DNA from 2 places in the Butyricicoccus sp. AM05-1 genome. Region 2 is predicted to be linked to the other one. Evidence: riboswitches for the same ligand, from Rfam matches in the RefSeq annotation. Region 2 holds a riboswitch; the other holds the start of a gene.
The links. Region 2 has a riboswitch for FMN ahead of ribD (bifunctional diaminohydroxyphosphoribosylaminopyrimidine deaminase/5-amino-6-(5-phosphoribosylamino)uracil reductase RibD). Riboswitches for the same ligand answer to the same signal wherever they lie in the genome.
Positions count from the first base shown of each region.

Region 1: linked by a shared signal. The riboswitch ahead of DW088_RS03380 (ECF transporter S component) and the one ahead of ribD (bifunctional diaminohydroxyphosphoribosylaminopyrimidine deaminase/5-amino-6-(5-phosphoribosylamino)uracil reductase RibD) in region 2 are both predicted to bind FMN.

Region 1 covers NZ_QUDG01000001.1:591,043-607,335, forward strand. The annotation lists gene DW088_RS03365 (hypothetical protein) at 1-996, shown strand, start outside; gene DW088_RS03370 (IS256 family transposase) at 1,512-2,237, opposite strand; partial or broken gene DW088_RS03375 (IS256 family transposase) at 2,708-3,877, shown strand; gene DW088_RS03380 (ECF transporter S component) at 4,092-4,703, opposite strand; FMN riboswitch at 4,793-4,924, opposite strand; gene argF (ornithine carbamoyltransferase) at 5,032-5,946, opposite strand; gene DW088_RS03390 (aspartate aminotransferase family protein) at 6,081-7,262, opposite strand; gene argB (acetylglutamate kinase) at 7,328-8,200, opposite strand; gene argJ (bifunctional glutamate N-acetyltransferase/amino-acid acetyltransferase ArgJ) at 8,244-9,452, opposite strand; gene argC (N-acetyl-gamma-glutamyl-phosphate reductase) at 9,474-10,394, opposite strand; gene argH (argininosuccinate lyase) at 10,384-11,778, opposite strand; gene DW088_RS03415 (argininosuccinate synthase) at 11,849-13,102, opposite strand; gene DW088_RS03420 (nicotinate phosphoribosyltransferase) at 13,355-14,797, shown strand; gene DW088_RS03425 (MFS transporter) at 15,060-16,268, shown strand.
Region 2 covers NZ_QUDG01000004.1:78,541-94,833, reverse strand. The annotation lists gene DW088_RS07780 (chloride channel protein) at 1-910, opposite strand, end outside; gene DW088_RS07775 (IMP dehydrogenase) at 998-2,503, opposite strand; gene addA (helicase-exonuclease AddAB subunit AddA) at 2,882-6,457, opposite strand; gene DW088_RS07765 (PD-(D/E)XK nuclease family protein) at 6,438-9,818, opposite strand; FMN riboswitch at 10,168-10,294, shown strand; gene ribD (bifunctional diaminohydroxyphosphoribosylaminopyrimidine deaminase/5-amino-6-(5-phosphoribosylamino)uracil reductase RibD) at 10,467-11,552, shown strand; gene DW088_RS07755 (riboflavin synthase) at 11,552-12,187, shown strand; gene DW088_RS07750 (bifunctional 3,4-dihydroxy-2-butanone-4-phosphate synthase/GTP cyclohydrolase II) at 12,203-13,411, shown strand; gene ribH (6,7-dimethyl-8-ribityllumazine synthase) at 13,492-13,953, shown strand; gene DW088_RS16735 (hypothetical protein) at 14,174-14,332, opposite strand; gene dnaJ (molecular chaperone DnaJ) at 14,466-15,617, opposite strand; gene dnaK (molecular chaperone DnaK) at 15,784-16,293, opposite strand, start outside.

The sequences.
Region 1 (16,293 bases), on a different contig from region 2:
TACAGCCGTTTTCATGGTGATTATGAGGGGATGCAGTATCGGTATTTTGAGTTTGCGAACTGGTTCTTTTGTTCGCCGCTGATGGCAACGATGCGCGATATGGCAGCAAGGTTTGATCAGCAGCGGTTGCCGTATCCGGTATTTGGCTTGGTTTATGGACAGAGCAAGGCCGGGAAGACCAGCTTTCTGGAAACACTGCTCAAAATGATGATCGGCCAGAAACCTAAGATTTCGGCACCGGATTTTACCCGATCTGGTATTGAAAACCTGAAACGAACCGTGCAAGGTGCCCCGATCATTGTAGATGACTTGACGAATACACGCTTTAATCAGCACGCGATCGAAACTATCAAGAATGATGATTTTGGTGTGAGCGATCATTTGACACATTATTCTGCGGTTGTCATCAGTGCTAACGAGGATGTAAAAGCGGTTGCACCGGAGGTCATTCGCCGAACAGTTATCTGTCGTGTAGAAGCGGGTCTGACCAATACCGAAGTGATGCGCAGCAACGTGGTACGCTCGGTGCAGCAGAAGATCGGCACAGCATTCTATCGGGAATACTTACGCAGAATGCTGGAACAAATGCCGGATTTACTCGATCAGCTAAAGGATGATGAAACCGAGGCACCGGATATTTTACAGATTTCCTCGGAGATTATCGTTGCTGTCATGCAGCAGTTTGGCAGTGATGTGCTGCCGGATTATATCCGAACGCTTTCACTGGAGAATTATTTCAGTGAGCACGTTACCGGCAAATACGCGATCAAGTTGATTCAAAATGCATGGCGGACGAGCAAAAAGTCGTTTGTTGTGAATAAGCACAGCAATGAACTGCGTTACAATGCGGGTGTACCGTATGAAGCGGACCGCCTGATGAAAGAATTGCCGGAAACACTGGAGGCCCATAAATCTCGTGAGTGGGTCGTGATGAACCTGCAGACCGCACGGGAATTTTTCGATGTGAATTTCAGAAAGGGATTGTGGCGGTTTTGAGAGCGGCAATGAGGCGCCTTGCAGTTTGTGAGTATGCGGCAGGCAGTGGTTTGCAGATGGCTTAAATAAGGGAAGCCCGGAGTCGGATCAGTAATTTAGTGTACAAACCGGAGAATGCTAGGCAGAACTGTGAAAAGTTCTACTTCTATATAAGCGCAATAGGCTGTGTTTTCAAGGTGTAATTATTGAAAACACAGCCTATTTGCTATATGATTAATTAAACTGGAACCGATTTACAGAGCAAAATGATAAATTTTGCAAAGGATGGAGAAGATGAAAATTCGCTACAAAAAGGGTTGTACTCTCGGAATATATTATTTAGAGGGACTATCCCGAATTCTGTGTAACCGCCAAAATGCGGTATAAAATAGAACTTATATTTCAAGGCGGGAGCGGCGCTGGCTGCGCCCGCCTTGTCTACAACATAACGCCAACGGGGGCGGAAGTCAAGGGGCACCCTCGTCCATTGGAGCCTCGCCGGCGGCGTAGCGCCCCTTGACCTTCAAGCCGGGTTATTACCCAGGCATCCGAGCCTCAAAATAGATTGCCAACTGGGTATGAATCATGCTCCAGTCCTGTCTGCGGCCGGTCCACTTTTTCGTGATGTCGATCATCGCCAAATACAGCATTTTGAAAAGGCTGTCATCGGTTGGAAACACGGATTTCGACTTGTTTACCTTCCTGAGCTGACGGTTGAAGCCTTCGATCGTGTTGGTCGTATAGATCAGCCGCCGAAGTTCTTGAGGAAACTTGAAATAGGTACTGAGATTTGCCCAGTTATCCCTCCACGACTGAGAAATTTTGGGGTATTTCTTGTCCCAGTGTTCTGCGAACGTGTCTAACGCGTCCAAAGCAGCCGGTTCATCTACCGCTGCGTAGACTGCTTTCAAGTCAGCCATAAGTGCCTTCAAATCCTTGTAGGAGACATATTTGCTGGAATTTCGAAGCTGATGGATGATGCAGTTCTGGGTTTCCGTTTTGGGATAGACCGCCTCGATCGCCGCAGAGAAACCGATCAAATTATCCGTGCAGGCAATGAAAATGTCCTCGATGTCCTGGCTGATGCTGGTCTGATTTTTTCTCAGCACCTTGGGTTCAAATTCGCTCTTGCGATCTCGCGGCACAGATACCTCTACATCGCCAAAACTGGTGCGCAGGGTTTTTCTGCTGTGCCCGTTCCGGCTGTTATCCGTGTCCTTGTTCTTGCTGCCTACATTCGCCAGCTGCAGCAGCTCACGGATTTTTTCGCGACGTGCGTTTTCTTCTGGGGGTTCTTTTCCTTCTTGCCATTGTGATTACCTCCGCCATCCTGCTTCTATTCTACACCTTGTTGGAGGTTTACACGAAGTTTGGGATGGAGTCCGCCCAATCTAGCCTTTACCAGACTGATTCTAGCAGATGAAATGCTCAACTTGATATTGCAATTTGCGATTATTTTTGTGAGCCATTAGTGTCTCTCCTTTACATCATGATTTTTTCGACAACTATCATTTTATAGGAGCCTTGATGGCTTGTCTATTTTCTGTTTGCTTTTGCGAACTTGATTATACACTATCGTTTAGTTTCTCCTTAAATCCATGCTATTCTTCCTGATTCATATGATAAGGTACAATAAGTTGCGCAAATTGAAAACCGCATAAAAGAAGACATAGCTTGCAGGCTCTGGTAGAAGGAAGTTACCACACACCATTCTGAAAGGAGACAACAAACTATGTCCGAGAGAATTGTACAGCTGAATGAGGAAATTATCAAGGAGAAAATCAAGGAATTGGTCCGCAGCAGCGTGGAGGAAACCCTGAACGAACTGCTGGAAAAAGAGACGGAGTCCTTGACACAGGCTGCCCGCTACGAGCGCAGCAAGGTCCGCATGGCTACCGCAGCGGCCACTATGACCGGAATCTCACCACCGCCTCTGGTGACGTCACGCTCCATATGCCGCGACTCAAGGGCGTATCCTTTGAGACTGCCATCATCGAACGGTATCTCTGCCGGGAGAGCAGCTGGAGGAGGCCCTCATCGAGATGTATCTGGCAGGCGTCTCCGTGCACCGGGTAGAGGACATCACCGAGGCGCTGTGGGTCAGCAAGGTCTCGCCCGCCATCATCAGTGAACCGAACAAGAAAGCCTACGTTCACATCGAGGACTGGCGGAACCGCCCCTTGCAGGACGGACGCTATCCATACGTCTACGTGGACGGCATCTCCTGCGCCGCAACTGGGGCGGAGAGTATGAAAATATAGCCATTTGGGTGGCAATCGCCGTGAATGATGACGGTTTCCATGAGGTTTTAGGCGCCGCTGAGGGAATGAAAGAGGACAAGGCCAGCTAGGTCAGCTTCTTCCAGTGGCTCCGCGGACGCGCTTGGACGGCGTAAAACTCATCGTCGGCGACAAGTGCATGGGGATGCTGGAGGCCGTGGGCGAGGTGTTCCCGGACGCTAAATACCAGCGCTGCACGGTGCATTTCTACCGCAATGTTTTCTCTGTTGTGCCTAAATCCAAGGTCAAAATTGTGGCAAAAATGCCTAAGGCGATCCACGCCCAGAAGAGCAAAAAGGCGTCCCGCGACAAGGCTAAAGCGGTCGTTGCCGAACTGCGCGCCATGAAGCTGAAGGAGGCTGCCAAGTTGAGGAGACGCTGACCTACTGCGATTTTCCCAGTGAGCATTGGACGCGCATCCGCACCAACAATGTGATCGAGCGGCTGAACCGTGAGATCCGCCGCAGAACCCGCGTGGTGGGGACGTTCCCTGACGGCAACTCTGCTCTGATGCTGGTCTGCGCTTGGCTTCGCCATGTGGCGGGCGCGCAGTGGGGCAGAAAAAATATATGAACATGAAGCACTCGGAGACGGCGCTGGACGACGCCTTCATTGCCGGCTGACTTCACTCAGCCGGAGAACCTGCAAACAATTTTGCGCATAAATCTTGACGGGACCGAGTCTATTAGATGCACGCATGTGATATAATCTTGGCCACGCATTTTGTCAATTCGTATACAGATCTTTGTCGAAATCATAGATGTTGCCGCACTGTTTGCGATTATTGAACACAAAAAAAGTGCTCTCCGCTTGCTGGAGAGCACCTTCGTTTTTTACTTAGCCGACACGCTGTCTGGAGTGGTGCAATTCGATCTGCTTGGACTTGATGAACACGCTCAGCTTCTTGTAGGCAAGCATGGTAATCGCAGTCAGGATTGCGCCTTTGATGAGATTGAACGGCAGAACGCCGAGCAGCAGATAGCCCTGCATGCCGGTCACATACGGGTTGATCGCGTTGCATGCATCAAAGATAGCCTGCAGCGGCATAACCTGCGAATAAAACGGAATGATAAGAAAATAGTTGGTCAGCATGCCGACACAGGCCATAGCGACCGATCCGGCTGCACAGCCGAGGACAGCCATCTTGCGGCTCTTGTGACCGCGGTACAGCAGCACAGCGATAACAACGAGCGTGGAAAGCATCAGGAAATCTGCGACCTCACCGGAGCCGCCGGTCTGGGTCTGGGTCAGATGAATGATGTCCTTGATGCCGATCATCGTGATCGCCGGAGCGATGCCGAAGATAAACGCACCGATGAGCACGACTGCGCCGGACAGATCCACCTTGAGGAACGGCGGCATGAACGGAATCGGGAATTCAAAGTACATCAGCACGGTTGCGATAGCCGCAAAAATTGCGGTGTAGGTGATTTTGCTGGTTTTTGTCATTGCTGTTTTTCTCCCTTTCAGGAGTCCTGTTCCATAAATAAAACAAGCCCCTGGATTGCTCCAGAGGCATACAGACGTAGCGATAGGTACATCTGTTTCTCTCATCCGGACTATAACCGTCGGTTGGGATTCTAACCCATCATGCCTTGCGGCTCGCAGACTATCAGGCTCGAAGCCTGTATACTGCCGGTGGAGACTTTCACTCCGCCCTGAAACAGAACTGATTTATTTATACTGCTATTATAGTCGCCGGTAAGGGGTTTGTCAACACTTCAGCAAGAAAAACATAAAGCCGCCTTTCCTTGCGAAAAGCGGCTTTTATCAGAAATCAGTCTTCCTTGCTGCCCATCAGAGTAACCATAACAGCCTTCTGTGCGTGCAGGCGGTTTTCTGCTTCCTCGAAAATTTCGTTTGCGTGCTCCTCGAACACCTTGGTGGTGATCTCCTGCTCGCGATATGCCGGCAGGCAGTGCTGCACCATGCAGCCCGGCTTTGCAGCAGCCAGCAGCTCATCATTGACCTGATAGCCCTGGAATGCCTTCATGCGGACTTCCTTCTCGGCTTCCTGACCCATGGACGCCCATGTATCAGTGATAACAACGTCTGCGTTCTCTGCAGCCTTCATCGGGTCATCGGTGATGAAGAAGTTCGGGTTCGGCTCTGCGAATGCCATAACCTCAGCGTCCGGACGGTAGTCCACCGGCGTTGCGATGGAAACCTTCATGCCGGTCTTGAGGCCGCCGACGATCAGCGAGTTTGCCATGTTGTTGCCGTCGCCAATGTAGCACAGCTTGAGACCCTCAAGAACGGCAAACTTCTCACGGATGGTCATGAGGTCCGCCAGAACCTGACACGGATGGCAGAAATCAGTCAGACCGTTGATGATCGGAATAGAGCCGTAGTTTGCCAGATCCTCTACTTCCTTCTGCTCGTAGGTACGGATCATGATGCCGTCCAGATAGCGGCTCAGCACGCGGGCCGTATCCTGTACCGGTTCGCCGCGGCCAATCTGCAGATCACGGTTGGACAGGAACAGCGCCTGACCGCCCAGCTGATACATGCCGGTCTCGAAGGAAACACGGGTACGGGTGGAGGACTTCTGGAAGATCATGCCAAGACTCTTGCCTTCCAGGTGACGATGGGAAATGTTGTGCTTTCTCTCATACTTGAGCTGATCCGCCAGATCGAGCAGACCGATGATCTCCTCGGTGGAGCAGTCAAGCAGCTTCAGTAAATGCTTCATTGTAATAACCCCTTTCTGCAAATTAGCAATGAGTAATTAGTAGTTAGTAATTATTTAGGTGCTGCTGCACCAGTGCGATAATCACGTTAATTACTAATTTCTCATTTCTAATTACTAATTGTCAAAACCTTTGATTAAAATACCTTTGCCATGATAGCGAGTGCTTCATCCATTTCTTCCTTCGAAATGGTGAGCGGCGGGAGCAGACGAACGGCATTTTTGCCGGCGGTGATCGCCAGAACGCCGTTTTCGATCAGCTTATTGGCAAACACGGAGTGCTTTCCTTCCTCAACGATGATGCCGAGCATGAGACCCATGCCGCGCACGCCCTTGATATTCGGCGAGCCAAGGGACAGGATGCCGTTGCGAAGGTACTCGCCCTTTTCGCGTACTTTCATCAGAAACTGGCCGTCACCGACGGTATCGAGCACGACGTTTGCTGCGGAGCAGACAATCGGCGTACCGCCGAAGGTGGTCGCGTGCGTGCCCGGCGTCAGGACGTTGCAGCAGGTATCCGCCGCCATGACAGCGCCGATCGGCATGCCGCCGCCAAGACCCTTTGCCATAGTGACAACGTCCGGCTTGATGTCGTACTGCTGGAAGGCAAACAGGCTGCCGGTACGGCCGATACCAGTCTGCACCTCGTCGATGATGAGCAGCATATCCTTCTCGCGGCAGAGCATCTCTACCTCCTTGACGAACTCGCGGTCAAGCGGCAGAACACCGCCCTCGCCCTGAATCAGCTCCATCATGATGGCGCAGGTCATATCGTCCGCCTTTGCGCGTACCGACTTGATGTCGTTGGCGACCGCGTAATCAAAGCCCTCGGTAAACGGGAAGAAATAGTTGTGGAAACGCTCCTGACCGGTGGCCTTCAGCGTGGTTACGGTACGTCCGTGGAAGGAATTGATGAGCGTCAGCACCTTGAAGCGGCCCTCGCCGTACTTGTCGAACGAGTACTTGCGCGCCAGTTTGATGGCACCCTCGTTTGCCTCGGCGCCCGAGTTGGCAAAGAATACCTTGCCGCCCAGATGCGTCTTTTCTACCAGCTTCTTGGCAACCTGAACCATCGGCTCGGTGGTGAACAGGTTGGAAACATGCATCAGCTTGTGCGCCTGCTTATCGATCGCGTCAATGATTGCCGGATTGGCATAACCAAGGCAGTTTACACCGATGCCGGAAGCAAGATCGATGTACTTCTTGCCCTCAACGTCCCACAGGGTCGCACCCTCGCCGTGGTCCAGCGCAATCGGAAACCGACCATAGGTGTTCATTACATATTTATTTTCTTCGCTTTTTAATTCATTGTAAGTCATAGGGTATCACCTTTTATCGGAGATACAGAGCGAATCATTCTCCATTCTCCATTTTCAATTCTCAATTACTGAAACATAGTGCCTGCGCCGACCTTGGAAAGCAGCTCGATCAGAATCGAATGCTTGACACGGCCGTCCAGAATGGTGGCACGCTCAACGCCCTTGCGGACTGCCTCAACACAGCAGTCTACCTTGGGGATCATGCCGCCCTTGATGATGCCGTCGCGCACCAGCTTCGGCACCTCGGACACCTTGAGACGGTGAATGACACTGTCCGGATCGTTAATGTCCTGCATCAGACCGCGTACGTCGGTCAGCAGAATCAGCTTTTTTGCACCGAGTGCAACTGCCAGCTTGCTGGCTGCTGTATCAGCGTTGATGTTGTAGTTGGTTTCATCGTCGATGCCCTGTGCAACGGTCGAAACGACCGGAATATAGCCCTGCTGCAGCACGTCGATAACCGGAGACGGGTCTACGTCCATAATGTCGCCGACGTAGCCGTAATCCGTACCCGAGCGGTCGGTCAGGCGCTTTGCCTGAAACAGGCCACCGTCCATGCCGCCAAGACCGATGCCGCGTCCGCCTGCCTTCTCGAGCAGGGTTACAAGGTCCTTGTTGACCTTGCCGCACAGCACCATCTGGACGATATCCATGGTTTCACGATCGGTGTAGCGCAGGCCGTTGACAAACTTGCTCTCCTTGCCGATCTTTCCCAGCATTTCATTGATCTCCGGGCCGCCGCCGTGTACGATAACGACCTTGACGCCGACCAGATTGAGCAGTACCAGATCGTGGATGACCGCGTCCTTCAGCTCCTCGTTGATCATTGCGTTGCCGCCGTATTTTACGACAACGGTCTGACCGTAATATTCCTGAATATACGGAAGCGCTTCGACCAGAATATTGGCACGCAGCTCCGCATCAAGTTGAGTATCCATACTAATTCGTTCCTTTATCGGGAGTTTTCTTCGTTTTTAAGAATCAAGTTCTGTAATCTCCGTTGATCTTAACGTAATCGTAAGTAAGATCGCAGCCCCATGCAGTAGCGCTGTCCTCGCCCTCATTTACGTCAACTGCAATGGTAACCTCGCTCTCGGAGAGCACCTTCTTCGCCAGTTCTTCATCAAAATCCAGAGCAGCACCCTTGTCGCAGACTGCTACGCTGCCTGCAGCGGACTCGAACGCCACAGAAACGTACTCTGGACGGAACGGTGCCTTGGAGTAACCCATTGCACACAGTACACGACCCCAGTTTGCATCTGCGCCGAACATCGCCGCCTTGACGAGGTTGGAGCCGACAACGGCCTTGGCCAGTCGCTCAGCTGCCTCCTCGGAGCGGGAGTTCTTAACGGTGCAGGTAACCAGCTTGGTTGCGCCTTCGCCGTCTGCAGCAATCTGGCGTGCCAGACGGGTGTTCACCTCGTTCAGCGCCTTGCAGAACGCCTGATATTCCTCGTCCTGCCACTCGATGAGCGTGTTGCCGGCCATGCCGTTGGCCAGCACGATGCACATATCGTTGGTGGAGGTGTCGCCGTCAACCGTCACGCGGTTGTAGGTCTTCTTGACGTTCTCCTGCAGGGCGTCGGTCAGCATTTCGTGCGTGATAGCGCAGTCGGTCGTGATGAAGGACAGCATGGTGCCCATGTTCGGATGAATCATGCCGCTGCCCTTGCAGATGCCGCCGATGCGGCAGGTCTTACCGCCGATGGTGAACTCGACAGCCGCCGTCTTGGGCTTGGTGTCGGTGGTCATGATGGCACGGTTGGCCTTTTCGGAGGCATTGTCCTCCAGTTTAAGCTCCGGAAGGTGCTCCTCGATGCACTCGATGTTCAGGCGCTGGCCGATAACACCGGTGGATGCAACGGCAACGTCGGTTTCTGCAACGCCGAGCAGTTGAGCCGCTGCCTTCGCCATGCGGCGGGCGTTCTCCATGCCGTCCGGTGCGCAAGCGTTCGCGTTGCCTGCATTAGCAACGATAGCGCGTGCTACGCCATCCTCGAGGTGCTCCATGGTAACATACAGCGGAGCCGCCTTGACGCGGTTCATCGTGTAGGTGGCAGCCGCGGTGCATTCGCATTCGCTGAAAATGATTGCGGTATCGTCATTCGTGCGGCTTTCCTTGACGCCGCAGCGCACACTGCCCGCCTTGAAGCCCTTTGCGGCACAAACGCCGCCTTCGATAATCTTCATAACTGTTTCCTCCTGCTGAAATCAGAGGTTTAAGCCGGTCGTTTCATCCAGACCGAGCATGATATTCATATTCTGCACGGCAGCGCCCGAAGCGCCCTTGCCGAGATTGTCAAACAGTGCGGTGACAATGGTCTGCTCCTCGTGGCCGCAGACGATCAGCTTGAGGCTGTCGTGACCGGCCAGTATGTTGGCGTAGATCATCGGCTCTTCACCGCCGAACGGCGCTACGGTGACAAGCTGTTGACCCTCGTAGTGCCTGGTGAGCGTCGCATGCACGAGATGTGCATCTACGCCCGGGAGCATAACTGTGGTGGCCATACCCTTGTAAAAGTCACCTACGATTGGCACGAACACCGGCGCCTGCGTCAGACCGCAGATGTAGCCCATCTCCGGCAGGTGCTTATGGTGCAGGTTCAGACCGTAAATGCGCTCGGAATCGTGTCGCGGATCGCGGTTCTCGTCCTGATACTCCGCGATCATTTTCTTGCCGCCGCCGGAGTAACCGGTCAGCGAAGCACAGGTGAGCGCGGTGTCCTCGGCAATGATACCGTTTGCTACCAGCGGGTAAACCGAGGAAATAAATCCGCTTGCATGGCAGCCCGGATTGGCAACGCGCTTGGAGTTCTTGATGGCTTCGCGGTGCGCCTTGGACAGCTCGGCAAAGCCGTAATCCCAGTCCGGGTCGGTGCGATGCGCGGTCGATGCATCGATGACACGGGTGGTATCATTCTCGATGAGCGAAACCGCCTCTTTCGCCGCCGCATCCGGCAGGCACAGAAACGCAATGTCGGCTGCGTTCAGGAACTTGCGGCGCTCCTCGGTGTCCTTGCGCTTATCCTCATCAATGAGCAGCAGCTCGATGTCGTCGCGGCCACCGAGGCGCTCGTAAATCTGGAGACCGGTCGTGCCCTCTTTGCCGTCGATGTAAATTTTAGGCTTCATCGTCCTCAACCTCCGCGATGAACTTGTCAATTTTATCAATCTGGCGGGTTACTTCCTGCGGAGCCGGGCCGCCGATGACCTTACGCTCAGCAACACAGGTGCGCAGGTCGAGTGCGTCGTATACGTCATCGCCGAACTTGTTGGAAATTGCTGCAAAGTCGCGCATGGTCATGGTCTCGAGGGTCTCATCGGCCTTGATACACTGGTTGACCAAACGGCCGACCGTCTTGTACGCATCGCGGAACGGAACACCCTTCTTGGTCAGGTAGTCGGCGCAGTCGGTTGCGTTGATAAAGCCGCGGGAGGCTGCCTTGCGCATGTTGTCGCGGCGCAGCGTCATGGTGGAGAACATCGGCGTGAATACCTCAAGGCACTGCTTTACGGTGTCGATCGCGCCGAATACAGCCTCCTTGTCCTCCTGCATATCCTTGTTATACGCCAGCGGCAGACCCTTGAGTACGGTCAGCATGGTGGTCAGCGCACCGTAAACACGGCCGGTCTTGCCGCGGATCAGCTCGCAGACGTCCGGATTCTTCTTCTGCGGCATGATGGACGAGCCGGTGGAGTACGCATCGTCCAGCTCAACGAACTTGAACTCCCAGGAGCACCACGAGATGATCTCCTCGGACAGACGGGACAGGTGCATCATCAGGATGGACAGCGCGGAGAGCAGCTCCACGCAGTAGTCACGGTCGGATACGCCGTCGAGCGAGTTGTCGGTCAGGCGGGCAAAGCCAAGCTGCTGACGAACGAAGTCGCGGTCGATGGGATAAGTGGTCGAAGCCAGTGCGCCCGAGCCAAGCGGCATTTCGTCCATGCGCTCGTAGCAGTCCTGCAGGCGGGATACGTCGCGCTTGAGCATGTTGGCATACGCCATCATATAATGTGCAAAGGTCGTCGGCTGTGCGCGCTGCAGATGGGTGTAGCCCGGCATAACCGCATCGAGATTCTCACGGCTCTTTGCAGTCAGTGCCTTCATGAAGCCGAGGATCAGCTTGATGATCTCCTTGATCTCCTTCTTGACGTACAGACGCATATCGAGTGCAACCTGATCGTTTCTCGAACGGCCGGTGTGCAGACGCTTGCCGGTATCACCGATGCGCTCGGTCAGCAGCTGCTCGACGTTCATGTGGATGTCCTCGTAATCGAGCGAGAACTCCACCTTGCCGTCCTCGATATCCTTCAGAATGCCCTTAAGACCCTCAACGATCTTTTCGGCCTCATGCTCCTCGATGATGCCCTGCTTACCCAGCATGGTAGCGTGCGCGATAGAGCCGGTGATATCTTCCTTATATAAACGGCAGTCAAACAGGATGGAAGAGTTAAAGTCGTTTACCACCAGATCGGTTTCCTTCTGGAAACGTCCTGCCCATAATTTTGCCATATTTATGTTACCTCACAAAACACTCATAGGGCGGCACACGACGGGCGTGCCGCCCTATGATTTCTTTTACTTACTTTTCAACAGACGGGAAATGCTCACCGGTCTTCTTGTACAGGATCTGATCGTTCAGGGCACGAACCTTGAGCGGCAGACCGAACAGGTTGATGAAGCCTGCGGAATCTGCCTGATCGTAGCAGTCATCCTCGTTGAAGGTTGCCATATCCTCGGAGTACAGGCTGTACGGAGAGGTTACAGAAGCCGGGATGATGTTGCCCTTATACAGCTTCAGCTTAACATCGCCGGTAACGGTTTCCTGAGTGGAGTCAACAAATGCAGAGAGCGCCTTGCGCAGCGGTGTGTACCACTGGCCGTTGTAAACCAGCTCGCCGAACTTGAGAGCAACCTGATTCTTGTAGTGTGCGGTCTCCTTATCGAGGGTGATCTCCTCCAGCTTTGCATGTGCTGCATACAGGATCGCACCGCCCGGAGTCTCATAAACACCGCGGCTCTTCATACCGACCAGACGGTTCTCAACGATATCGAGGATACCGATGCCGTTCTCGCCGCCGAGCTTGTTCAGCTTCTCGATCAGGGCAACGGACTCGAGCTTCTCGCCGTCAACTGCGGTCGGAACGCCCTTCTCGAAATGAATGGTAACATAGGTCGGCTTGTCCGGAGCCATTTCCGGAGAAACACCCAGCTCGAGGAAACCCGGCTTGTTGATCGGTGCTTCGTTGGACGGCAGCTCGAGGTCCAGACCCTCATGGCTGAGGTGCCACAGGTTCTTATCCTTGGAGTAGTTGGTCTCCTTGTTGATCTTCAGCGGAATGTTGTGTGCTTCCGCATACTCGATCTCCTTCTCACGGCTGTTCAGCTCCCAGAAACGCCACGGAGCGATAATATCCATCTGCGGTGCAAATGCGTGAATTGCCAGCTCGAAACGAACCTGATCGTTGCCCTTGCCGGTGCAGCCGTGGCAGATTGCGTCAGCGCCTTCCTTCAGTGCGATATCAACAATACGCTTTGCGATGATCGGACGAGCGAACGAGGTACCCAGCAGGTACTGCTCGTAGGTTGCGCCCGCCTTCATGGTCGGGATGATGTAGTCATCAACGAAGTCCTTGGTCAGATCCTCGATGTACAGCTTGGACGCGCCGGTCTTGAGCGCCTTCTCCTCCAGACCGTCCAGCTCGGTGCCCTGACCGACGTTGCCGGAAACCGCGATGACTTCGCAGCCATAATGCTCCTTCAACCACGGGATGAGTACCGAAGTGTCCAGACCGCCGGAATATGCCAGAACAACTTTGTTATATTTCTTTTCCATGTTTTTCGACCTCGCATTCTGCGTTTTTTTCGATGGTCTTATTATACTACCGCCATACTCATTTGGCAAGCAAAATTTATAATTATTTTCTCAATTGTATATTTATGCATACTATGAATTTAGATTTAATAAATAATGCTTGCACTTTCTGTAAAAACGTACTATTATATTATAAATGCACTGTGTCAAGACAGATTGCACGGAATGAATAAAAGCGCACAAAAAATGGTGCGCAAAGGGGCGTTTTTCGCAATGACCGAAAGAAATTTAACCATGCTCACTGACTTTTACGAGTTTACGATGGCGAACGGATACTTCGAAAAGGGTATCGGCAACCGCCGCGCATACTTCGATATGTTCTTCCGCCGTGTACCGGACGGCGGCGGATATGCCATCATGGCAGGCGTGGAACAGCTGATTGAATACTTCAACAACCTGCATTTTTCCGAGGAGGATATTGCATATCTTCGCAGCCGCAAGTGCTTCTCGGAGTCCTTCCTCAATTATCTGCGCGATTTTGAGTTTGAATGCGACGTATGGGCCGTACCCGAGGGTACGCCGGTATTTCCCGGTGAGCCTCTCGTAACGGTGGCCGGTCCGATGATCCAGGCACAGTTTGTCGAAACCATGATCCTGCTGACCATCAACCACCAGACCCTGATCGCCACCAAGGCGAACCGCATCACGCGTGCGGCAGAAGGCCGTACTGTACTCGAGTTCGGCTCCCGCCGTGCACAGGGCTACGACGGCGCTATCCTCGGTGCCCGCGCTGCCTACATCGGCGGCTGTCAGGGTACCGCCTGCGTTCTGTCCGACCGTGACTACAAGATTCCGGCCGGCGGCACGATGGCGCACTCCTGGGTGCAGATGTTTGACAGCGAGTACGAAGCCTTCAAGGCTTATGCGGATATTTATCCGGATAACTGCGTATTCCTGGTTGACACTTATAATGTACTCAAGTCCGGTGTGCCGAACGCAATCCGCGTTGCCAAGGAACTGGAAGCAGAGAAGGGCATCCGCGCACGCGGCATCCGTCTGGATTCCGGCGATATCGCTTACCTTTCTATCGAGGCACGCAAAATGCTCGATGCCGCAGGCTTCGAGGATATGCAGATCATGGCGTCCAACTCGCTCGATGAGTATCTGGTGCGCGACCTGCTCGTGCAGGGTGCCCGCGTAGACTCGTTCGGCATCGGCGAGCGACTCATCACCTCCAAGTCCGAGCCGGTATTCGGCGGCGTATACAAGTTGGCTGCCGTTGAGGATGAAAACGGCGAGATCATCCCGAAGATCAAGGTTTCCGAGAACGTCGAGAAGATCACCACACCGCACTTCAAGCAGGTGTACCGCCTGTTCGACAACAAGACCGGCAAGGCGCTCGGCGACGTGCTCACCGTGCACGATGAGCAGATCGACGCTTCTCTGCCGTATGTACTGTTCCATCCGGTCTACACCTGGAAGCAGCGTATCGTTACCGATTATACGGTTCGTCCGCTGCGCGTACAGCTGTTCAAGCACGGCAAGTGCATTTACAACAGCCCGGATGTTGAGGACATCCGCAAGTACTGCATCCGTGAGGTCGATACACTGTGGGATCAGATCAAGCGTTTCGAAAATCCGCAGACCTACTTCGTGGATCTTTCCAAAAAGCTGTGGAGCTGCAAGAACGAGCTTCTTGAAGCCTGCCGCATCTAACAAGCAAATTCGCAGACAGCGAACCATAATATAGTGGTTCGCTGTTTCTTTGCGCCCAATCGCAAGATTGTATAAAAGCCGTGAGCATCACTGCACAGGATTTCGCTCATGCAGCCTGTTTCAGCAGTTTTCCGCAGAAACACGCTATCTTTTCGCAGGTGTAAATCGCAAGAATTTAGTAGTACATCGCACCGCAGGAGATTATACTAATAATCGCGGTCAAAAAAACCGCATATTCCACACAAATCGAAGGGATACACCAATGAAAGCATTTCTATCCTCGCTGAGCCGCAGCAAGCGCTATGTTGTCGCGGAACTGCTTCTCGTTTATTTCGCACAGGGGCTGAGCTCCATCATGCTCGGCTCTGTGCTGCCAGATTTACGCGCGGCCTACGCGCTGGATTACCAGATCGGCGGCACGCTACTGTCCGCACAGTCGATCGGCTATCTCGGCATCGGCCTGCTGTCCGGTCTGGCCGCCATCAAATGGGGACTCAAACGCGCGTACCTCATCCTATATTATGTATTCGCGGTCGGCTTTGTCATGCTGTTAACCAACGGCTCGCCGGTCTGGCTGCTGGCGGCCATGTTCCTGACCGGCATTTCCAAGGGCGCTATCACGGATTACAACAACCGCGTGATGAGCGAATACGCGAACGGCAGTGCCACTCCGCTCAACATGATGCACGCGGCGTATGCGTTCGGCGCGTGTGTGGCTCCGCTGGCTGCGCTCGCCTGCCATAAGCTGGGCGGTGAAAACGGTTGGCGTCTCGCGCTTGAGATTTCCATTGTGCTGCTGACGGCTTCGTTTATCTTCGGCCTGTTCATGAAGATGGACGATGATAAATCCACGAAAACCGGGCAGAAATCCGCGACCGACTACGGATTTCTGCGCGAAAAGCTGTTCTGGCTGTGCACAGCGCTCTGCTTTTTCTACGAGGCTGTTGAGGCTTCCATGATGGGCTGGCTGACCAGCTTTTACATTGATTCCGGTGTGCTCGCCGCAGACGCTGCGCAGATCATCACTTCCCTGCTGTGGGTTTCGCTGCTGATCGGTCGCTTCTCGTGCAGCGTGATCGCTGCGAAATTCCGTCCGTGGCAGATGATCACGGTCATGTGCTTCGGCATGGCGGCATTTCTCGTGCTGCTCGTCACCGGAACCACGCTTCCCATGCTCACGATTGCAACGATCGGTCTGGGTCTATGCATGTCCGGTATGTACGGCACAACGGTAGCCAACGCCGGAGACCTGTTCTCGCGCTATCCGGCATCCATGGGCATTTATGTTACACTTAACGGCTTCGGCGCGGCTATGGCTCCGGCTGCGATCGGCATCGCTGCTAACCGTACGGGAATCCGCTGGGGTTTTGCTATCCTGCTGATCGCAGGCGTGCTGCTCGTTGTCTCGGCAGTGCTCAATGCACGGTATTTCAAAGACAGACAGCACAGCAAGGCGGTTTCCCGCACCTAAAAAGCACAAAAACCTCTCTCAAGCG
Region 2 (16,293 bases):
TCGCGCGTTCAATGACCTGCATGCCTGCACCGTTGTAGTCGCGCGTGCCGAGCAGCAGGCTGATGAGCACCACGACCGCGCCGCCAACCGCAATGCAGGCGTACTGGTTCGGCAGAAAATGCTTGAACAGATGACCGATTTTATGGAAGACGATGCACACGAGCGCACTCAGTCCGGCGCAGACCACGCCGAACGCCACCAGCTTTACAATGAGCAGCACATCCGTATTTTCCGGCACACCGGAGAGCGTAAACGCGGTCGTGCCGCCGCCAAGCTGCAGCGCTACCTGATGCGCGATTACGCTCGCAAGGATGGACGGAAACAGCGCCGCGTAGTACATCACGCCCACGCTGATAACCTCCATTGCGAACACGCTCGCCGCAAGCGGTGTGCCGAACAGCGCCGAAAAGCACGCTGCCATGCCGCACATGGTGATCGTGCGGGAATCCTTGTCGTCCAGGTGCATCAGATGTCCGATATTGCCCGAAATCGCACCGCCGAGCTGCAGCGCCGCACCTTCTCGTCCGGCAGAGCCGCCGCACAGGTGGGTCAGCACCGAGGTGATGAAGATGCTCGGAGCAAGCCGCAGCCGCACCGGATGATCCTGCCGCACCGAGGTCAGGATGAAGTTAGTGCCGCGTTCAAGCGGCATATCCATTTTACTGTACCAGAACGCGATAAACAGACCGACCAGCGGCAGAAAATACAGCGTCCAGCTGTATTCCTGACGGGTTTCGGTCGCCCATTCGAGTGCGTGCTCAAACGCCGCGCCGACTGCGCCCACCACCACGCCGATAATGACTGCAAACAGGCACCACCGCGCAAACGCGCTGATATTGCGCCGCACGCGGTACCACGAACCGTACAGCCGCCGCAGCAGACGGCGTCCCGGCTTATTATTCTGAGGCATAGCGCCCCTCCCCTTCATGCAATCTCATTTCCGATAAGAATTGCCCCGCAGAGATAACCTGTGGGGCAATTTGTGAGTAAACTATGCTTATTTGCTCGTAGATGCGGTTTCCTTGAGCACAACATCGTGTGCGCCGCCCTCGACGATCGAGGTTGCGGATACCAGCGTGATCTTTGCCTTCTTCTGGAACTCCGGAATGGACAGAGAGCCGCAGTTGCACATGGTGGAACGGACCTTGCTCAGGGTCAGACCGAGGTTGTCCTTCAGCGAGCCTGCGTACGGAACGTAGGAGTCAACGCCTTCCTCGAAGGACAGCTTCTTGTCGCCGCCCATGTCGTAGCGCTGCCAGTTGCGGGCACGGGCAGAACCCTCGCCCCAGTACTCCTTCATGTAGCTGCCGTTGATGTTGACCTTGTTCGTCGGGGACTCGTCAAAACGAGAGAAGTAGCGGCCGAGCATGAGGAAGTCGGCGCCCATAGCCAGCGCCAGCGTGCAGTGATAATCGTGAACGATACCGCCGTCCGAGCAGATCGGAATGTAGATGCCGGTCTCCTCGAAATACTCGTCACGAGCGGCTGCAACCTCGATCAGAGCGGTAGCCTGACCGCGGCCGATGCCCTTCTGCTCACGAGTGATGCAGATGGAGCCGCCGCCAATGCCGACCTTGATGAAGTCCGCGCCGGCCTCAGCAAGGAAGCGGAAACCCTCGCGGTCAACAACGTTGCCCGCGCCGACCTTTACACTGTCGCCGTACTTTGCGCGTACCCAGGACAGAGTGCGGCTCTGCCACTCGGAGAAACCCTCGGAGGAGTCGATGCAGAGAACATCTGCGCCGGCCTCAACCAGTGCCGGAACACGCTCTGCGTAGTCACGGGTGTTGATGCCTGCGCCGACTACATAACGCTTGTGCTCATCGAGCAGCTCAAGAGAGTTTGCCTTGTGGCTGTCGTAGTCCTTACGGAATACCATATAAACCAGATGCTGCTTGTCGTCTACCAGCGGCAGAGAGTTCAGCTTGTTGTCCCAGATGATGTCGTTTGCGATCTTGAGGCTGGTGTCTGCCGGAGCGGTGATCAGCTTGTCAAACGGCGTCATGAACTCCTCAACCTTAACGCTGCGCTCCATGCGGGAAACACGGTAGTCGCGGCTGGTGACAATGCCGAGCAGCTTGCCGTTAGCGGTGCCGTCATCGGTAACAGCCATGGTGGAGTGACCGGTGCGCTCCTTCAGCTTGAGGACTTCCTCAAGGGTGGTGTCCGGCTTTACGTTGGAGTCGGATACGATGAAGCCTGCCTTGTAGCTCTTTACGCGGGAAACCATGGCAGCCTCACTCTCGATCGACTGCGAACCGAAGATAAAGGAGATACCGCCCTCCTGCGCCAGTGCGATCGCCATACGATCATCCGATACCGCCTGCATGATTGCGGAAACCATCGGAATGTTGGCATACAGCGCGGATTCCTCGCCCTTTTTGTACTTAACGATTGGTGTGCGCAGGCTTACGTTCGCCGGCATGCACTCCGCAGAGGAATACCCCGGTACCAGCAGATATTCGTTAAAGGTATGCGAAGGTTCACTGAAATAATACGCCATTTCGTCGTTCTCCTTTTCTCCAAATAGGTCGTTTTTGATAGTTAAGCTTATTATATCCTTTTTGCCCTGTAAAGTAAAGCGGGCATATGACGGTTTTTCACGATTTTTGCCGCATGCGTGTTATGCAATCCGTGCAAACGGCTGTCGCGAAATCAGCCTCTGACAGATAGAAAAATCCGCAGACGTTCCCGTCTGCGGATTTTTCATTTGGAAATGAGGAATGAATGATGGTGGCGTATTGAGGTTCTGCGGAGCCGTCCGGTATTTTTCCGGTGCCCCTTTGCTTTTGTTGTACTCAATTTACCATCGTGCGGCCGTAATGTCAATGCGTGCAAATGAATCTTAACACGCTCTTAACTGCTGTGCGGTCGAATGCCGTCAGGTCTCGTCGAGCGACACCCATTCGGTATCGCCGGTGTGGAAAAAGTACAGCACACACGCGCGGACCGGTCTGCCGTAAATCTCATGCACGGCACGCGCGTAGGCGGCCAGCTGCGGGCGGTACTGCTCGGCTCTCTCGACCGCACCGCCCTTCTTGATGCGGTCGGTCTTGAAGTCAAGGATAACAAAGCCGTCGTCGGTTTCGATCAGGCAGTCGATAACGCCCTGCAGGAGCACGTTTTCCTCGGGTGCGTCTGCCGCAACCGGAAAATACGCTTGCGCCGGAACGAGCACGGAGAACTTGAACTCACGCCGCACCTTGTTTTCCGCCATAAAGGTTTTGTACAGGTCGGAGGCGAAAAACCGTTCGATCTTGCGTTTATCCACAGCATGCGCCTGTTCTGTGGACAAAATCTTCTTTTCCGCCAGACGGTTCAGCTCGTTTTCCACGCCGTTCGGCGCACAGGCGGCGTCAAAGTCGCAGAACTGCATAAACAGGTGGTGCGCTGTGCCAATCTCGGCAGGCGTCAGCTTCTTTTCTCCCTTCTCGAACAGCGGTGCGCGCAGCTGCACTTCTTTCCGCGGCGGCGGTGTCTGCTCGGCGGCCTCGTCTGCGCGGTAGCCGCGGCCGACACCGGTGGCGGTCAGCTTGCTCGGCAGCTCCGCGAGGTAAGCATGCGGGTAGTCGAAGTGCGGCTGCACGGTGCAGTCGCCGGTTTCCCTGTCCTCGAAACGCAGGATTTCAGTTTCCTGCGGCTGCAGGTCGTTCGGATAATACACCTTGAGCGTGAATGCGTCATTGTCCGTGCCGTGCTCGGGCACCTCGGGCGCATACTCCTCGCGGAAGGCACGCGCGCATGGATGCCGCAGCAGCGGTGTCAGAATCCACGCAAGCGGCGTGCGCGCCGCACCCATGGCGTACTGCGGCAGCTCGTCGAGCGACGCCAGCAGCGACCATTTTTTCAGCGAATTCCGCAGGCTGCCGGTAGCTGCCGTCAGAATCAGTTTTTCCTTTGCACGCGTCATCGCTACATATAATACGCGCAGTTCTTCGGAAATCATTTCGCGGCGCATCTGCACCGAGACTGCAATGCGCTCGGCTGTGTCGTACTGCACACCGCGGTCACGGTCGCGGCACTTACTGCCGAAGCCGAGGTTCTGGTGCACGAGCACCGGCTCCTTGAGGTCGCTGTCGTTGAACTGCTTGGCGCAGTCTGCCACGATAACGACCGGAAATTCCAGTCCCTTAGACTTGTGGATGGACAGAATGCGGACCGCACCGCCGGTGGCCTCGGCACCGACCGTCTGGAAATCCTCGCCCTGCTCGAGCATGCCGCGCAGCAGGCGCACAAAGTCAAACAGACCGCGGAAGCCCTGTCCCTCAAACGAGCGCGCCCGCTCGAAGAATGTCAGCAGGTTGCTCTGGCGCTGTGCGCCGTTCGGCAGCGCGCCGTACAGGCCGAGTGCGCCGGTCTGATCGTAAATCTCCCACAGCAGGCGGTACACCGGCTGATCGCACGCAAAGGTGCGCAGAAAGTCCAGCCGCTGCAGGAAGGTTTCCACCTTGGGAAAATCTGTTCTCGCCTGCAGCAGCGCGTCATAATAGCTGATCCTGCGGTCCACAAGGCGAATATCCGCCAGTTCCTGCTCGGTGAATCCGAACAGCGGCGAACGCATCACGCCGATAAGGTCAACATCCTGCCGCGGGTTGTCAATGACGCTGAGCAGCGACACCATCGTGCCGACCTCGGCAGTCTCCAGCAGGCCGCCGCGCTGCTCGGCACTGGCTGTTACGCCGATGCGCTCCAGCTCCGCAATGTAGGTCGGCGCCTTGCTTCTGGGCGAGCGCAGCAGGATTACGATATCGCCCGGCGTGACCGGACGCAGCTTCCCGGTCTGCTTATCCGTCACCGGAAAGCCTTCGTCGAGCAGCGCACGAATTCGCTTCGCGGCAAGCCGTGCTTCGAGTTCGGTCTTATCCGGCGCATCATCGTCCTCGCCGAGTCCGTCCGCGTCCACGAGCAGGACTTCGGTCTTGTACCGCGCATTTCCGGACTCCGGATAGTAGTCCGCGCCGAGGTGCAGCGCCTCCTTGTCCGTGTACACGAGATCGCCCACGGTCTCGCCCATGACGGCGGCAAACAGATAGTTGCACGCATCCAGCACAGCCGCTCGTGAACGGAAATTCTGCCCGAGCACGACACGGCGCGGCTGCCCGTCAGCGGCGTCCGCCACCTCACCGAAGCTGCGGTATTTCTCAAGGAAAATGGACGGGTCAGCCAGTCGAAAGCCGTAAATGCTCTGCTTGACGTCACCGACCATGAACAGGTTGGTCTCGTCTCTGGAGAGTGCACGGAAGATGGCATCCTGCACGGCGTTGGTGTCCTGATACTCGTCCACCGCAATTTCGGTGAACTGCTCGGACATGGTTTTCGCCAGTGCGGACGGCTTGCCGTCTGTATACAGCAGACGCACGGCAAAGTGCTCTAAATCGTTGAAATCCGCAGCATTTCTCGCACGTTTCGCTGCCGTAAAGGCATCGTCAAAGGCGTTTACCATGTCAATGAGCGCGAACAGCGCGGGGGCTGTCAGGCCGCGGTCGTACTCCGCTTCCTCTGCAGTGACGGTCAGCCATTTCTCCCGAATGTTATTGGCAACGCCCTTCCACTCCTCGCGCATGGCCTTGATCTGTTCGAGGAACGCCTTGTCCTCAAATTTTCTCGCGGCCTTCAATCGGTCAAACGAGATCGACCGGGCAGCCTGCACGCAGTTATCCCAGCTGCCGCCAAACAGTGCGTCCAGCAGACGCTCGGCCTGATTTAAGTCGCTCGTCAGCGCAGGCAGATAGTTGTCCGCCAGCTCATCAATGCCGGTCAATTCATCCACAGCCATGTGCAGAAATGCCGCACCGTGCTGTGCCGCCGACTTCGCCTGCTCTCGCAGCACACGGCCGTGCGGCGTGTCCATGCCGCGCGTGTACAATCCCGCGCGCACATCCTCGAGGAACGCCCGCGGATCAGGATGCGCCTGAATCTTCTCGTAGGTGCCGAGAATGACCTCGCCCAGCTTTTTATCGTCGCGCCCCGCCGTCAGCAGGTCACAGAGCGCGAAAAACTTCTCGTCCGCCTGCTCGTAGGCCGTGTCGAGCACTTCTTCGAGCACCTCGGCGCGAAGCAGCTTTCCCTCGTTTTCGTCCATCAGGCGAAAGTCGGGTGCAATACCGAGCACCGCCGCCTGCTCGCGTGCGAGCGACAGACACAGCGCATGCACGGTCGTGATTTTCGCGCGGTGCACGAGGAACAGCTGCCGCCGCAGACGGGTATCCCGCGGGTTTGCGGCTACGGCCGCACCGAGGGCCGCACCGATTCGCTCGCGCATTTCGGCTGCCGCTGCGTTGGTAAAGGTAACCAGCAGCAGGCGGTCGATATCGACCGGATCGTTCTCGTCCGTCAGCCGCCGGAGCACACGCTCGGTCAGCACGGCTGTCTTGCCCGAGCCGGCTGCCGCCGAAACCAGCAGTGCACCGCCGCGGTCGTCGATCGCGGTCTGCTGATCAGGTGTCCACTTCGGCATTGTCGTCCCCTCCTAACTGCTCCCAGAATTCCTTGTCCTTGATGTTTTTCAGCCAGCGTACCTTGTCTCCGGCGGTCTCGTCGAACCGGCAGGCTGCCCGGAAATCACACCATTCGCAGTAGCTGCGGTCGGTCTTGCGCGGGTCGGCTTCAATGCTGCCGTTTCGCAGAGCCTGTCCCATTTCGAGCAGCTTTTTCTGCGTGTAGCGTGCCAGTCTGCCGAATTTCGCCAGATCGGCTACCGCAGACTTGGCGGCAAGCGTCGGCTCATCCTCGCCCTTCCCGGTCTTGATAGAGACCGGAATAAACCGTCCGTCACCTTCCAGACCGTGCTCCATTGCCTCGAGCAGCGACATATCGTCACTCAGCAGACCCGAACGCCGCAGCGCCTTGTCGCGCAGAATGCGCAGCCCGTCCTCGTCCGTGTCGCGCGCCGCATCCGGCAGCTCATCGCGTACCGGAACATACAGCACGCCTGCCGGTACGATTTCGTTCAGCTCGGCGGTCAGGCGGGCACGATAGCGGTCCAGACCCTCCTGCTGCAGCGCGTACAGATAGATGATAAGCTGCATGTTGAGTCCGTACCAGATGTCGGACAGCGAAAATGATTTTTTGCCGCTTTTGTAGTCCATAACGCGCAGATAGAGGCGGCCGTTTTTGATGTAGCCGTCCACGCGGTCCACCTTGCCGGAGAGTGAAACCGACACATCGCCGTCCTCACACTGCACGGGCGGCAGGTCGCCGCTGCGCGAGAAGTCCAGCTCATAGTCGATCGGCTCAAAGTCGGATACGCGAAGTTCTTCGATCACGTTGTCGAGGATCTGCTCCACGGCGCGCACCAGTCGGCGAAACAGGTATTGGAAGCGCGCGGTTTTATTCTCCAGGCCGCCCAGTTCCTCCGCGACATACTGCCGTACCGCTTCACGGCAGGCTTTGCGCACGGTCGGCTGATCGGCATGGGCGGCGCCGCCCTCGCACTTTCCAAGGGTATCCAGCGCATGCTCGAGCACATAGTGGATGAATGTGCCGGTCGAGAGCGCATCAAACTTCGCCACACGGCGCGGCTTGGCCTTCAGACCATACTGCATAAAGAATGCAAACCGGCAGGAATAGAACGTATCCACACGCGAAGCGGTCAGATTAAGACTTTTTCCGTACAAGCCGTCAATCGTGTGCGGACTGCTCAGCGGTCCTCTGCCGCGCCGCTGCGCCTGCGCGTTTTTGACTCGCTCATCATCCTTATAGTAGTCATAGGCGGCCCGCACAGCGGCTGTCCGGTCGCCCGAAAGATACGCGCACGCAAGTTCGACCGCCGGTCGTTCCGCCTGCAGGCGGTCGCGCACGGTCTCCGTCCGGTGGGTGGAAAACGGCACATCCGGCAGCAATTCGCGCACTGTGTTTACGAAGTAGGACGGCCGCGTTTCACCGCCGCCTGCGTCGATGGTGTGATACGTCAGCAGCAGCTCGTCCGTCGGGCACGCCAGTGCTCGATAGAGCGTTTCCTGCTCCATCAACAGGCGTTCCTCGCCGTAGGCTTTGAGTTCCACGCCGAGCGCATCCATTTTGTCGCGGTCCATGTCACTCAGCAGCGAAGTCGAGGACGGGGTTTTCGGTATCAGGCCGTCGTTAACGCCCAGCAGGATGACATATTTCGCATTTTCCGTACACGCACGCTCGATGTTGCCGCAGGTCACGCGGTCGAGCGAAACCGGAATCGTACCCACATCGTACTCGCCGAGCACCAGCCGGAACAGCTGCGCGAAACGGTCGAGCGTCAGCGGCATATCCCCGCACACCCACGCGAACTGCTCCATTGCAGAGACCAGGATTTCCCACAGCTGGCGGTACTCGTCGGCCAGCTGCAGACGGCCCGCCTGCTCGTGTCCGGCGGCGCGGTCAGTCATGCGCTGCGGCGCGTCCACCGCAAGAAGAAATGCATAGAGCGCACGCACGCAGTCACCTGCAGGCTGCTCACCTGCAAGTGCCTCGCGCAGTGCGGAGAACGGCGCGATTGCCCGTTTGCGGAGTGTGTTCAGCTCGGCAAGCTGCGCCTTCGCATTCTCGTCGATTGGCAAACCATAGCCGTCCGGATGCTCGGTCCACTCGCGTTCCCAGGCTCCGCCGCGGATGTTCCAGGTGAGCACATAATTCTCTAATTTGTCAATTTCGTCCCAATCCAAGCCCGCAAGCCCGGTCTTGAGACAGGAGAACAGATCTTCATATCGGAAATGATTTCGTACCGCCTCGAGTGCATTCGTGACCAGCGCCATCGGCGGACGAGACAGCAGATCCGGCTTTTCCGCGAGGAACACCGGAATGTCGTACCGCGCCATCGCCATTGCGAGAAACGCGCTGTACGGCTCGATATCGCGTGCCGCAACCACAAAATCGCGGCAGCGCGCGCCTTCGTCCCGCACCTTGCGCCGAATGTAAGCCGCCGCGTGCTCGCACTCGTCAAACGGCGAAGCCGCCTCGTACAGCCGAACGCCGTCCGCACTCTCCTGTGGGGTGCGCACCGGCAGCAGGCTTTCGCGTTCGAGCGCAGCCAGTCCCGCCGGTCGGGCCACCTTGCTTTCGCCCAGTTCGATGCGCTCGACCGTCTGGTTATGATGTTTTGCCATCCGGGTTAATTTCTGCACTGTTTTACAGCCGGTAAGGAAAATCTCCGGGTAATCCGTATCGCAGGTTACCGCCGCAGAGAGCGGCACACCTGCCGCCAGCATGGCATCAACCACTGCACTTTCCTGCACGGTAAAGCCGAGAAAACCATCCAGATAGACCGCTGCACCGTCCAGCGTGTGGCTTTCTGCCAGACGGTCGCGCAGATGTGTCAGACGGTCTCTCGGGTCGGGCAGGGACTCCTCGCACAGGCGCTCGTAGGCCGTCAAAATCTGTGCAAGATCGGACAATTTTTCTGCAAGTACAGTGTCCTCACTCTCCTCGGCAGCCGCAAACAGCGTCTCCGGTGCGACCGCACAGGTTTTGCACTCGTCGATCAGCCGCAGCGCCTCCTGCAGCAGCTCCGGCTTGTCTGCCAGACCCTTCCATGCACTCAGCCCCCCCTGCACACGGCGTGCCGCCTCCTGCAAGGTCAAAAGCTGACCTGCCGGTGTCAGCATCTGCTGTGCCAGTCCGCCGACCTCAGAGAACACACGGTCCGCCAATCGTGAGAACGTCAGCACCTCGGCCGTGCGTGCGCCGTGGTTGTGCGTGGCTGCGGCAAGCCGCCTCTCCATCAGGTGCGAGTTCAGCTCGGGCACGAGCAGAATCTGCCGTCCCTCTCCCTTTTCACTCAGCGCCGCGATCTCCCGCAGGATGGCCGTTGTCTTGCCGCTTCCCGCTCGTCCGGTCCAGATCCGCATGGCACACTCTCCTTTCATTTCATAGCTATTTGATTATAGCACAACCGGAGCAAATTGAAAATGGATACACCCACCGCAGTGGGCGTCCAGCGAGCAACCGCCCATAGGGCGGCTCTTAGCGAGTCGGAATGGAAAACGGAAAATTACCAATAACAACCGTATGGTCATTTTATATTTTTTGTGCGTTATCTGCGTATTTTCCAGTCTTTTTCGAACTTTTGCGGTGCTTTGTTTGCATTCACACATTCTGTAAAATTATTTTTTCAAAAAAACCTTGCATTTTTCTCCGCTTGGGACTATACTTTCCTCAGGCGGAACAATAAAGGCTCTGCCCCGCAAAACCAAATATTTGATTCTTCAGGGCAGGGTGCAATTCCCTACCGGCGGTACAGCCCGCGAGCGGATGCCATTCGGCGGAAGCATGATTCGGTGAAATTCCGAGGCCGACAGTATAGTCTGGATAAAAGAAGAATGCGCGGAAAGATTTTCCGTTGTTTGCTGTTCTGAAATGCCGATTCGGTGTTTCAGACTTTTTATTTTCACAATGCTTTTTTCAGCGTCCCGAAGATTCTGTCTTTGGGACGTTTTTTTTGGCTGTCGCCAAACTATCGTGAAATTTTCTACAGAATTATTATATCAGGTGATTCTATGCAGGAGCAAAAACAGGAATATATGCGTCAGGCGTTGGCGCTGGCCCAGCGCGGAGCCGGTCACGTCAATCCGAATCCGATGGTCGGCTGCGTCATCGTCAAGGACGGAAAAATCATCGGTGAAGGCTGGCACGAGCACATCGGCGGCCTGCATGCCGAGCGCAACGCGTTCGCGCACTGCACCGAGGACTGCACGGGCGCAGACCTTTACGTCACGCTCGAGCCGTGCTGCCACTGGGGACGCACGCCGCCGTGTACAGATGCAGTCATCGAGCACAAGATCGGCCGCGTGTTCATCGGCTGTCTGGACCCGAACCCGCTGGTAGCCGGCAAAGGCGCACAGATCCTGCGCGACGCAGGCATTGAAGTCGAGACCGGCGTGTGCGAGGACGAATGCCGCCGCGTGAATGAAGTTTTCTTTCACTACATCACGCACAAGACGCCGTTTGTGACGCTCAAGTACGCGATGACGCTGGACGGCAAAATCGCCGCACACACCGGCGACAGCCGCTGGGTTACCGGCGAGACCGCCCGCCGTCATGTACACGAAACGCGCAACCGGCTGCCCGCCATCATGGTCGGCATCGGCACCGTGCTTGAGGACGATCCGCTGCTCACCTGCCGCATTGACGGCGGGCGCGATCCGATCCGCATAATCTGCGACAGCCGCGCACGCACGCCGATCGACAGCAGAATCGTACAGACGGCGAACAAAATCCCGACCTATATCGCGGTCGTCGGTCGAAATGAGCGCACCGCTGAACTGGAACGGCACGGTGTACACATTCTCGAATGCAAAACGAAAGACGAGCGCGTAGACCTTGCCGACCTGATGCGCCAGCTCGGCGCACTCGGCATCGACGGCGTATTACTTGAAGGCGGCTCGGCACTTGCGTTCTCCGCGCTGGAGGCCGGTGTGGTACACCGCGTGCAGGCGTACATCGCCCCGAAAATCATCGGCGGTGCAGGCGCAAAAAGTCCGGTCGGAGGTCTGGGATTTGACAAGATGGTGCAGGCGCTTCCGCTGAAGGACGTGACCTGCACGCCGATGGGCGAAGATTTCCTGCTTGAAGGGAGATTGTAATGTTTACTGGACTTATCGAAGAAATCGGTACGGTGCGGCGCATCGAGCGCGGCGCAAAAGGCGCTCGGCTGACGATTGCGGCAGATACCGTGCTCGAAAATACAAAAATCGGCGACAGCATTGCCACGAACGGCGTATGTCTGACCGTGGTCGCGCTGACGGACGACAGCTTCAGCGCCGATGTGATGGCGGAAAGCCTGCGGCGTTCCGCGCTCGGCAGTCTGCAGAGCGGCTCGCCGGTCAATCTGGAGCGCGCGATGCCTGCCGACGGACGGTTCGGCGGTCATATCGTATCCGGCCATATCGACGGCACCGGCTCGGTTCTCTCGCAGCGGCGCGAGGACAACGCCGTGTGGGTGACGATCAAAACACCGGCTCCCCTGCTCCGGTACATCGTCGAAAAAGGCTCGATCGCCATTGATGGCGTCAGCCTTACCGTGGCGGCTGTGACGGACACCGACTTTTCGGTCTCCATCATCCCGCACACCGGCGCACAGACCATTCTGCTTGGCAAAAAGCCGGGCGAGCCGGTCAACCTCGAATGCGATGTGATCGGCAAATACGTTGAAAAAATGCTCACGCCGCACAAATCCAGCGGTATTACAATGGATTTTCTTGCACAACACGGATTTTAACGGAGGTTTTCTTTTATGGAATATCAGTTCAATACAGTTGAAGAAGCGCTCGAAGAGCTTCGCGCCGGACACCTCATCCTCACCATCGACGACCCGGACCGCGAGAACGAGGGCGACCTCATCTGCGCCGCACAGTTCGCCACGACCGAGAACGTCAACTTCATGGCGACCCATGCCAAGGGCCTGATCTGCACGCCGATGAGTGAGCAGGTTGCGCTCCGTCTCGGTCTGGAGCAGATGGTAAAGGTCAACACCGACAACCACCACACTGCATTCACGGTCTCCATCGACCATGTGGACACCACGACCGGCATTTCCGCCGAGGAACGCGGCTTTACCTGCCGCAAATGTGCGGATATCCACACCAAGCCGGAGGAGCTCCGCCGTCCGGGACACGTTTTCCCGCTCGTCGCACGCCGCGGCGGTGTGCTGACCCGCAACGGCCACACCGAGGCGACTGTCGATCTGTGCCGTCTGGCCGGACTCGAGCAGTGCGGTCTGTGCTGTGAGATCATGCGCGATGACGGCACGATGATGCGCACGCCCGAGCTGATGGAGAAGGCCAAGGAGTGGGGACTCAAGATCATCACCATCAAGGACCTGCAGGACTACTGCCGCCGTCATGATAAGCACGTTGTCCGTGAAGCCTGTGCGAAAATGCCCACCCGTTTCGGTGAGTTCCGCATCTACGGCTACGTCAACGACCTGACCGGCGAGCACCATGTTGCGCTCGTCAAGGGCGAGATCGGCGATGGCAAGAACCTGCTCTGCCGCGTACACTCCGAGTGTCTGACCGGCGATGTGTTCGGTTCCCGCCGGTGCGACTGCGGTCAGCAGCTTGCGGCAGCCATGCAGCAGATCGACAAGGAAGGACGCGGCGTGCTGCTCTATATGCGCCAGGAAGGCCGCGGAATCGGTCTGATCAACAAGCTGAAGGCGTATGAGCTGCAGGAAAAGGGCTTCGATACAGTCGAGGCAAACGTAAAGCTCGGCTTTGCGCCCGACCTGCGTGAATACTGGATCGGCGCTCAGATTCTGCAGGACCTCGGCGCAAAGGAGCTGCGCCTGCTGACCAATAATCCGGAGAAGATTTATGGTCTGGACGGTTTTGGTGTAGAGATCACCGAGCGCGTGCCGATCGAGATCGCACCGCAGAAGGACGACGCGTTCTACCTCAGAACCAAGAAAATTAAGATGGGTCACCTCTTTAGTGAAACATTGTAATCAATCTATCCCGCAGGGCGGGATGACCTCACCTCGCCCTGCAATATATCTGTTCACCATATTGAAAGGAAGATTTTAAGATGAAGGTACTCGAAGGCAAGTTAGTAGCAACCAAGGGCAAGTTTGCAATTGTTGGTGCACGTTTCAACGAATTTATCGTTTCCAAGCTGATCTCCGGCGCGGAGGACACACTGGTACGTCACGGTGTGGACACGGACGACATCACGCTCGTATGGGTTCCGGGTGCATTTGAGATTCCGCTTGCGGCGCAGAAGCTGGCGCAGAGCGGCAAGTATGATGCAGTTATCTGCCTCGGCGCAGTCATCCGCGGCTCGACCAGCCACTACGACCTCGTGTGCAACGAGGCTGCCAAGGGCATTGCACAGGTCAACCTGCAGACCGGCGTACCGGTAACGTTCGGTGTGATTACCACTGAGAACATCGAGCAGGCCATCGAGCGCGCAGGCACCAAGGCCGGCAACAAGGGCGCAGATGCAGCGATTGCGGCGCTCGAGCTGGCAAACCTGCTGCCGCAGATCTAAAATTGTGCAAAAAATGCTCTCTGATGATTCAGAGAGCATTTTTATTTACCATCCTCAATTCTCCATTTTCCTCCTGCAGACGAAAAACCACCCGAGAAAATCCCGGGTGGTTTTCTTTATTCTACCGAGCCTTCTCCGCCCATGAGCGCGGTCAGCTTCTCAATCCGCTCCAACGGGAACGGCGGGAACGCCACCGGCTTCATGGCGATGGACATCAGCTTCATCGGGTTATCGTCCGCCGCTGCGCGGTTAGAGTGCAGTACACCGCACCTGCGGGCACGACCGGACGGCCGCACACCCTGCAGGTGAAGCTGTCGTCGCAGGCATGCGTTTTGTAGTAACCCTTTTGATATTGCTTGCGTTTATTCTTCCAATTCATAGGAATTCCTCCTGAAAAGTCGATATTTTTCGTCTTTTGGGGAGGTGGTTTACGGATTCCTGTACAGCCGACCTCCCGGTCAGCGCACAAGCTCCAGTTTACCGAATTTGTTCAAAAAGCAATGCTCCTTTAATTATTTATCCTTGAGTGCGTCCTTTACCTTATCCCAGAAGCTCTTGCGCTTTACCTGATTCTCGTCTGTGGACGTTTCCTCGAACTCACGCAGCAGCTTTTTCTGCTTTTCGGACAGGTTCTTCGGCACCTCGATGTTTACGCGGACATACTGGTCGCCGCGACCGCGGCCGTTGACATTCTGAATGCCCTTGCCGCGCATGCGGAACGTCGTGCCGGTCTGCGTGCCTTCCGGAATCTTGTACTCGATGCGGCCGTCGATGGTCGGCACCTGCAGCGTATCGCCGAGTGCGGCCTGTGCGAACGAAATCGGAATATCGACATGTACATCCGAGCCGTTGCGGGTAAAGATCGGATGCGGACGGATGGCAACCGTTACGAACAGATCGCCTGCGGGACCGCCGTTCACGCCTGCATTGCCCTGACCGCGCTGCTGGATGGACTGACCATCGTCGATACCTGCCGGAATGTTGACCTTGAACTTGCGGGTCTTGCGGACACGACCCTGACCGCCGCACTTCGGGCACGGCTTCTTGATGATCTTGCCGGTGCCGCGGCAGTTCGGGCAGGCGCCCTGCGTCTGGAACATGCCGAGCGGCGTGCGCTGGGTCTGCGTTACCACACCGGTGCCGCGGCAGTTCGGACAGGTCTCTGCCGTGGTACCCTTTGCGGCACCCGTGCCGCCGCAGTCGTCACAGGATTCGATGCGCTCGACCGTGATCTCCTTTTCACAGCCGAATGCGGCTTCCTCGAAGGACAGGATCACCGTCTGACGGATGGATTCGCCGCGCTGCGGTGCATTACGGCGGGACGACCGTCCGCCGCCAAAGCCGCCGCCGAAGAACGAACCGAACAGGTCGCCCAGATCGCCCATATCAAAGCCGCCGCCGAAGCCACCGGCACCGGCACCGCCGCCGTAGCTCGGGTCAACGCCGGCAAAGCCGAACTGATCGTACTTAGCGCGCTTCTCCTTGTCGGACAGCACTTCGTACGCTTCGTTTGCTTCCTTGAACTTATCCGCAGCCTCCGGATTATCTTTGTTGAGGTCCGGGTGGTACTTGCGCGCCAGCTTGCGGTATGCCTTTTTCAGCTCATCATCACTTGCGCCCTTCTGTACGCCGAGCACTTCATAATAATCTCTTTTATCAGCCATAAAAAATCATCCTATACACAGGGATAGGCGCACCGAAGCGCGCCTTCTCTTAGTGAGGAGATAGGCGTGAGGAGACAGGAGTTTTGATACCGTGCAATCTCGCTGCACTCTGCCGAAAACCGGCAGCCATAACTCCTAACTCCTACTTCCTAACTCCTATCTGTTATTACTTGTTGTCGTCGTCCTTGACCTCGGTGAAGTCAGCGTCTACGAAGTCGCCCTGCTGACCGCCCTGAGCGCCTGCACCCTGAGCGCCGCCCATGTTCGGGTCGCCCTGCGGTGCCTGCTGCTGATAGATCTTGCCGGCCAGATCGGAGAACTTCTTGGACAGACCCTCGGTTGCAGCCTTGATCATATCGGTATCGGTGCCCTTGAGTGCTTCCTTAACCTTTTCAATCTCAGCCTGAACGCCTGCCTTCTCATCTGCGGACAGCTTGTCGCCCAGATCGGTCAGTGCCTTCTCGGACTGGAATACCAGCTGCTCAGCGTTGTTGCGAACCTCAACTGCTTCCTTGTTCTTCTTATCCTGCTCAGCGTACTGCTCAGCCTCGTGCATAGCCTTGTCGATCTCATCCTGAGACAGATTGGTGGATGCAGTGATGGTGATCTTCTGCTCCTTGCCGGTGCCGAGATCCTTTGCGGATACGTTTACGATGCCGTTTGCGTCGATATCGAA